2 linked regions of the Marinoscillum sp. 108 genome follow. Each later gene encodes a partner of the first gene's protein in a complex. Links are inferred from orthologs where the notes say so. Each region holds a gene or a part of one and is shown in the gene's direction. Other genes may lie near its edges. The genes, in order: secA and secY.

The links.
Region 2: the proteins of secA (region 1) and secY are in contact, whole or in part, in a crystal structure (PDB 3DIN), measured with the Thermotoga maritima proteins. The link is inferred for Marinoscillum sp. 108 from one-to-one orthologs. Residues at the interface, in WP_004082002.1 of Thermotoga maritima: Glu261, Ala262, Arg263, Lys300, Ala301, Arg302, Thr303, Ile304, Ile305, Leu323, Tyr324, Asp325, Pro326, Val329, Ser330, Tyr333, Ile336, Lys340, Phe345, Val349, Glu363, Phe364, Tyr374, Ser375, Gly376, Gly377, Glu393, Ile395, Thr482, Ser483; in WP_004081795.1 of Thermotoga maritima: Glu108, Gly109, Glu110, Glu111, Ala236, Glu237, Arg238, Arg239, Ile240, Thr241, Ile242, Gln243, Tyr244, Ala245, Arg246, Arg247, Val248, Thr249, Gly250, Arg251, Arg252, Val253, Tyr254, Gly256, Ala257, Ser258, Thr259, Tyr260, Leu261, Pro262.

The regions. Positions count from the first base shown.
Region 1 is NZ_LR734808.1:3,520,412-3,524,671, reverse strand. The notes cover bases 1-3,937. They hold secA (preprotein translocase subunit SecA), read left to right. Parts: upstream 1-386; coding sequence 387-3,737; downstream 3,738-3,937. Other genes in these bases: GV030_RS14325 (SPOR domain-containing protein), read left to right, coding at 3,716-3,937; dapF (diaminopimelate epimerase), read left to right, coding at 1-341. Outside these bases: more of GV030_RS14325, read left to right, coding at 3,938-4,219; GV030_RS14320 (M20 family metallopeptidase), read left to right, coding at 4,212-4,260. UniProt on the Escherichia coli protein: Required for protein export, interacts with the SecYEG preprotein conducting channel.
Region 2 is NZ_LR734817.1:633,125-636,280, reverse strand. What follows is about bases 84-2,916. They hold secY (preprotein translocase subunit SecY), read left to right. Parts: upstream 84-755; coding sequence 756-2,078; downstream 2,079-2,916. Other genes in these bases: rpsK (30S ribosomal protein S11), read left to right, coding at 2,809-2,916; rpsM (30S ribosomal protein S13), read left to right, coding at 2,422-2,799; rpmJ (50S ribosomal protein L36), read left to right, coding at 2,302-2,418; infA (translation initiation factor IF-1), read left to right, coding at 2,078-2,296; rplO (50S ribosomal protein L15), read left to right, coding at 303-752. In the rest of the region: more of rpsE, read left to right, coding at 1-83; more of rpsK, read left to right, coding at 2,917-3,156. UniProt on the Escherichia coli protein: The central subunit of the protein translocation channel SecYEG. Consists of two halves formed by TMs 1-5 and 6-10.

The DNA.
Region 1 (4,260 bases):
ATCAAATGGATATCATCCAGCCGGGACGGGAAATACGATACAGCAAACACTATGAGCCTGCTGGCACCAATGTCAATTTCGTGGAAACCACCCCAGAGGGTATCAGGGTACGCACTTATGAGCGGGGTGTGGAAAATGAAACCTTGTCGTGTGGCACTGGCGTCACTGCCTGTGCGCTGGTGGCCGGAATGATCGATTACCAAAGTCCTGTGAAAATTGAAACAAAAGGTGGAAGCCTTACCGTTTCATTCACAAAAACGGAAGCCAAATCCTTTCAGGATATTTATCTTGCCGGACCCGCCAAAAAAGTATTTGAAGGCATCGTGGAAGTGCCTATTTGATTGAATTCCGCTTAACTTTAGACCCAATATTAAGAATATACATACATGTTAGATTTAGTCACTAAGGGATTAACGAAGGTTTTTGGAACCAAAGCCGATAAGGACATAAAAGCTGTGACTCCATACGTTGAGAAAATCAACAAGGAATTCGAGCAACTCAGGGATATTTCCGATGATGCACTCAGAGGCAGAACAGCCGAGCTGAAGAGCATTATCGCTGAAAAACTAAAGCACGTGGATGACGAACTCAAGTCATTACACGATAAAGTAGAGTCTGATCCTCAGTTGGACATACTGGAAAAAGAACAAATCTTCGAGCAGATCGACAACCTGGAATCCAAAAGGGATGAAGAATTAGAAGACATCCTTTTGGAAATCCTTCCACAAGCCTTTGGGGTGGTGAAAGAGACCGCTCGGAGGCTGACAGAGAACAAACAACTGGTGGTGACCGCCACCATGATGGATAAAGAACTGGCGGCCAATAAAGAGCACATCAAGATAGATGGAGACAAAGCCATCTGGGCCAATAAATGGAAAGCCGCAGGCACAGACGTGGAGTGGAACATGATTCACTACAATGTGCAGCTGATTGGTGGTATTGTATTGCATCAGGGCAAAGTAGCCGAAATGGCCACTGGTGAGGGCAAGACCCTTGTGGCTACCCTTCCCGCCTACCTCAACGCCCTGGCAGGTCGTGGAGTGCATGTGGTAACCGTGAATGACTACCTGGCCAAGCGAGATGCGGAGTGGAATGCGCCACTTTTCCAGTTTCATGGCTTGAAAATTGACTGCATCGACAGACATCAGCCTAACTCTCCTGAGCGTAGACAGGCCTACCAGGCAGACATCATCTACGGTACAAATAACGAATTTGGCTTTGACTATCTCCGTGACAACATGGCCCGCAGCCCCGAGGAGCTGGTGCAGGGTAAGCATCATTTTGCCATGGTGGATGAAGTGGATTCTGTCCTGATCGATGAGGCAAGAACCCCATTGATCATTTCGGGTCCCATCCCTAAAGGAGACGAACACGAGTTCTATGAACTAAAGCCGCGGATCAATAAGCTCGTAGAAGCTCAAAAGAAACTGGTATCTGAGTATTTCAATCAGGCCAAAAAACTCATCAAAGAAGGCAAAGAATCGGAAGGTGGATTGCCACTTTTCAGAGCCTACAGAGGATTGCCCAAGTACAAGCCGTTGATCAAATTCCTCAGCGAAACCGGTATCAGGGCCATTCTTCAGAAAACAGAAAACTTCTACCTTCAGGACAATCAGAAAATGATGCCCGAGGCGGATGAGCCTTTGTACTTCACCATTGATGAGAAGCACAATAGCATAGACCTTACTGAAAACGGAATCGACCTGATCACCGGATCAGGTGAGGACCCTACTTTCTTCATTCTACCGGACATTGGAGATGAAGTAGCCAAGCTGGAAAATGATACCGAGCTGGATGAGAGCGAAAAGCTGAAGCGCAAAGAGGTGGTCATACAGGACTACAGCATCAAAGCACAGCGTATACACAGTATCAATCAGCTTCTGAGGGCTTACTGTCTATACGAAAAAGATACCGAATACATCGTGGTTGATGGCAAGGTGAAGATCGTGGATGAGCAGACTGGTCGTGTAATGGATGGCCGCCGGTATTCTGACGGGCTCCACATGGCCATAGAGGCCAAGGAAAACGTGAAGGTGGAAGACGCCACCCAGACCTACGCCACCATTACTCTGCAAAATTACTTCAGGATGTACCACAAGCTGGCTGGTATGACCGGTACAGCGGAAACTGAGGCCGGAGAGCTTTGGGACATCTACAAGCTGGACGTAATTGTGATCCCTACCAACAGACCGATTGTCCGCGATGACCGGAATGATAAGGTTTATAAGTCTATCCGTGAGAAGTTCAATGCCGTGGTAGACGAAATAGTGGAGCTGAGAGGAATGGGCCGACCGATACTGGTAGGTACCACATCCGTGGAAATTTCCGAAGTACTCAGCCGGATGCTCAAGATCAAAAACATTGATCATCAGGTACTTAACGCCAAGCAGCACGCACGCGAGGCAGACATTGTGGCGGAAGCAGGAAAGCCCGGAACGGTAACCATTGCTACCAACATGGCCGGTAGAGGTACGGACATTAAGCTTACCCCGGAAGCCAAAGCTGCAGGTGGACTGGCCATTATCGGTACAGAGAGACATGAGTCTCGCCGTGTGGACAGGCAATTGCGTGGTAGAGCTGGCCGACAGGGTGATCCCGGATCTTCCCAGTTTTACGTCAGTCTGGAAGACAACCTCATGCGTTTATTTATGAGTGACAGAGTGGCTAAAATCATGGACCGGTTAGGCTTGCAGGAAGGCGAAGTGATTCAGCACAGCATGATCACCAAGTCCATCGAGCGGGCGCAAAAAAAGGTGGAGGAAAACAACTTTGCCACCAGAAAGCGACTGCTGGAATATGATGATGTAATGAACTCTCAGCGTGAGGTCATTTATAAGCGCAGAAAAAATGCACTCTATGGTGAGCGACTGGAGCTCGATATCAACAACATGCTCTTCGATACCTGTGAGGATATCGCACTCAATGCTAAAGCCGACAACAACCTGGATGGATTAAAACTCAATGCCATCAGTGTATTGGGACTGGACTTTCACATCACACAGGAAGAGCTCACCAAGTACATGGAGCATGAGCTGACCGATAAACTTTACACAGCAGCCAAAGAGCACTACAAGAATAAAAATGCTTTCACTGCCTCGAGGGCCTTCCCACTGCTGAAGCAGATCCACAAGGAAAAGGGAGCTACCGTTCAGAACATTCTCGTGCCTTTCTCCGACGGAAAAAAACAGATAGGTGTCACTGCGCATCTGGAAAAATCTGTGGAGACCGAAGGCGTGGAGATGATCCGGGCCATGGAAAAAATGATTACCCTGGCCATCATTGATCAGACCTGGAAGGAGCACCTGAGAGAAATGGACGATCTGAAACAGTCGGTTCAAAATGCCGTCTACGAGCAGAAAGACCCATTGATCATTTACAAGTTTGAAGGCTTCGAGCTTTTCAAATCGTTTCTTGGAAAAGTAAATGAAGAGTGTACTTCCTTCCTGATGAAGGCGCAGATTCCGATTCAAGACCCTAATCAGGTGCAGGAAGCGAGAGATCAGCGTGCCACCCGCAACTACAAGGAGTCCAAAGAAGAAAGCGGATCGCTGCTCAACAGAGGACAGGCCAACCGACCACCAGCAGAGAAGGTGGAACCGGCCAAATCCGTGAAAATAGCGGGACGAAATGACCGGGTCACTGTACAATATGGAGATGGCTCGGTAAAAAAGGACGTCAAATACAAAACAGTAGAAGAAGATCTAAAAAACAACAAATGCATACTCATCGAGTCGTAATCGGTCTGTTGTTGATAGGCCTCGTCGGGTGTAAAACTTCCTCTGTTCCCTCATCGTCAGAGGAAGTGTACAAAGAAGATCTGGCCTATCTGCGCCCTTCGCTCAGTGAAGAAATAGCTGAAGTACCCGAACCGGAAACACCCAAGCTCAACAATACCTTGCCTACCGGGCATCTGAAAACCGAGCTGGACAGTGTGAATCAAATCATTATCAACAATAATCGCGCTCAGCGCTACGTGGATGGGTACACCATCCAGATATATACTGGAAACGACCGGGAGGCGGCTACAGAGGCCATGAACAAGGCCATGTCCATCGATCCGCAATTGGACCCGCAAATACAGTACTACCAGCCCAGTTACAAGGTAAAGGCCGGTCAATACATCAACAGGCTGGAAGCCCATGAAGTCTTCGAAAGACTCAAAGTCGAATTTCCCCTTGCATTGCTCATCCCAGAAAGAATCCGTGTAGACTATGACTGAGACCATTGCCAAAATCAAATCCCTTTCCGAAGCGTACTTTT
Region 2 (3,156 bases), on another replicon or contig:
TCATCTAACCCACACAACGTGGTAAAGGCTACATTTGATGCCTTGAACAGGATGAGAGATCCTTATGCAGTAGCAAAACAAAGAGGAGTTACGTTAGATAAAGTCTTTAACGGTTAAGAAAATGGCTAAAGTAATAATTACACAGACCAGAAGTATTGTGAAGCGTCCACAACGTCAGAAGAGGACTATCCAGGCTTTGGGTTTAGGCAAAATCAACAGAAGTGTAGAGAAGGAATTGACTCCACAGATTTCTGGTATGATAAATAAGGTTCAGCATTTAATCGAAGTAAAAGAGCTTTAAGATGAAATTAGAATCACTTAAGCCTGCTAGTGGGGCTACTAAAAATAGAAAGAAGATTGCAAGGGGCCAGGGTTCTGGAAAAGGTGGTACTGCTACCAGGGGTCACAAAGGAGCTCAATCTCGTTCGGGTTATTCTCGAAAAATCGGTTTTGAAGGTGGTCAGATGCCACTTCAAAGACGAGTGCCTAAGTTTGGCTTTAAGAATAACAACAAGATCGTAATGAAGCCGCTCAATCTGGATGATTTGCAGGCACTTAGTGAAGCAAAGAAGTTGACCGAGATCACTCCTGAAATACTTAGAGAGAACGGATTGGCTCAAAAGAGCGATAAAATTAAAGTGTTGGGAAGAGGTGAGTTGAAAGCTAAATTGACGGTTAAGGCCCATAAGTTTTCCAAAACAGCTCAAGAAGCTATTGAGAAGGCCGGTGGTACTGCATCTGTAGAAAAATAATAGATGAAGAAGTTTATACAGACGATAAAGAACATTTTTTCCATTGAGGAACTGCGGATTAGAATTCTGAATACTATTGGATTCTTAATTATTTTCCGATTAGGATCTTTTGTGGTTCTTCCTGGTGTGGACCCTGCTCAACTTACTGGTGATGCAGGTGGTATTTTTGGACTCTTAAACACCTTCCTTGGAGGAGCTTTTAGTAGAGCTTCAGTTTTCGGATTGGGTATTATGCCATACATTTCTGCATCCATCGTGTTGCAGCTGATGACTGTGGCTGTTCCTTATTTCCAGAAACTTCAAAAAGAGGGAGATAGTGGACGTAAGAAGATCAGTCAAATTACCAGAGTCCTTACCATATTTATCTGTCTGGCACAATCTATCGGATATTTAACAGCAACTATTCCTTCTGAAGCGATTGTTTTAGAGAATCAGTTTTTGTTTCAAATCTCTTCAATGGTGATTCTTACAGCCGGTACAATTTTTTGTATGTGGTTGGGTGAAAAAATCACCGACAAAGGTATCGGTAATGGTATTTCCATGCTGATCATGATAGGTATTATATCAAGACTTCCTGCATCTCTATGGTATGAGGTGGTAGAAGTAAAAGGATTGCCAGGAGCACTGCTTTCTATCTTAGAATTGGTTGCGTTATTCCTGGTAGTAATGGCTACAGTGGCACTTGTGCAGGCAACCAGAAGGATTCCTGTTCAGTATGCCAAGCAAGTGGTGGGGAACAAGGTATACGGCGGACAGCGTCAGTATATTCCTTTGAAGGTGAACTCATCAGGAGTTATGCCAATCATTTTCGCTCAGTCTCTGATGTTTTTGCCAGCTCTTTTGGCAGGTATATGGAGTCAGGATAGCGACATTGCACAGTACATTGGTACTACTTTCTCAGATATTCAATCCTGGCAATACAACCTGTTGTTTGCCACTTTGATCATATTGTTTACATTCTTCTACACAGCTATTACGATTAATCCTAATCAGATAGCCGATGACATGAAGAGAAACGGAGGTTTTGTTCCGGGTATTAAGCCAGGTAAACAGACTTCAGACTTTATAGATAATGTATTGACCCGTATCACTTTGCCGGGTTCAGTATTCCTTGCAGTGATCGCTATCTTGCCGGCTTTTGCCATGATGGCAGGTGTGAGCACTACTTTTGCTCAATTTTATGGAGGTACCTCCCTGTTGATTATGGTAGGGGTGATCCTTGATACTTTGCAGCAAATAGAGAGCTATCTCTTGATGAGACATTACGAAGGAATGATGAAGTCAGGTAGAGTGAAAGGACGAACTCAAAATACGGCAGTAGCATAATGGCAAAGCAATCATCCATAGAGCAGGACGGTACTATTGTTGAGGCATTATCAAATGCAATGTTTAGAGTAGAGCTTGAAAATGGCCATCAATTGATCGCACATATTTCAGGTAAGATGAGAATGAACTATATCAAGATTTTACCCGGAGACAAGGTGAAGCTTGAGATGTCACCATACGATTTGACTAAAGGAAGAATAGTATATCGCTATAAATAGAAATTATGAAAGTTAAAGCATCCATAAAGAAGCGTAGCGTTGATTGCAAAGTGATCCGAAGAAAAGGAAAGCTTTACGTGATCAATAAGAAGAACCCTAAGTTTAAACAAAGACAAGGATAAGAAATGGCTAGAATTGCAGGAGTTGATATACCCGACAATAAAAGAGGTGAGATTGCTCTTACCTATATTTTTGGAATCGGAAAGAGTTCGGCACAAGGTATTTTGGCCGAGGCTGGTGTAGATCCAAACAAGAAAGTTCAGGATTGGAACGATGATGAGTCAGGTGCCATCAGAACGATCATTGCTGAAAATTTCAAAGTGGAGGGTGTATTGAAATCAGAAGTGCAGCTTAACATTAAGCGCTTGTTGGATATTGGATGCTACCGTGGACTTAGGCATAGAAAAGGTCTTCCTGTGAGGGGTCAAAAGACTAAAAACAATGCCCGAACAAGAAAAGGTAAACGTAAAACTGTAGCTAACAAGAAGAAGGCTGTTAAGTAATCAATAGACATGGCTCAGAAAAGAAAAGATAAGGCAAAAAAGAGAGTAGTAGCAGTAGATGCATTGGGTCAGGCCCACATCCAGGCTACTTTTAACAACATCATTATTTCTTTGACCAACGGTCAGGGACAAGTGATCTCTTGGGCTTCGGCCGGTAAAATGGGTTTTAAAGGTTCTAAGAAGAACACTCCATATGCGGCGCAGGTTGCAGCCCAGGACTGTTCAGCTAAAGCTTACGAGCAGGGACTTAGGAAGGTTGAGGTCTTTGTAAAGGGACCAGGTGCAGGTAGAGAGTCCGCAATCAGAACCATCCAGAACAGTGGTATTGAAGTAACTATCATTAAGGATGTTACGCCG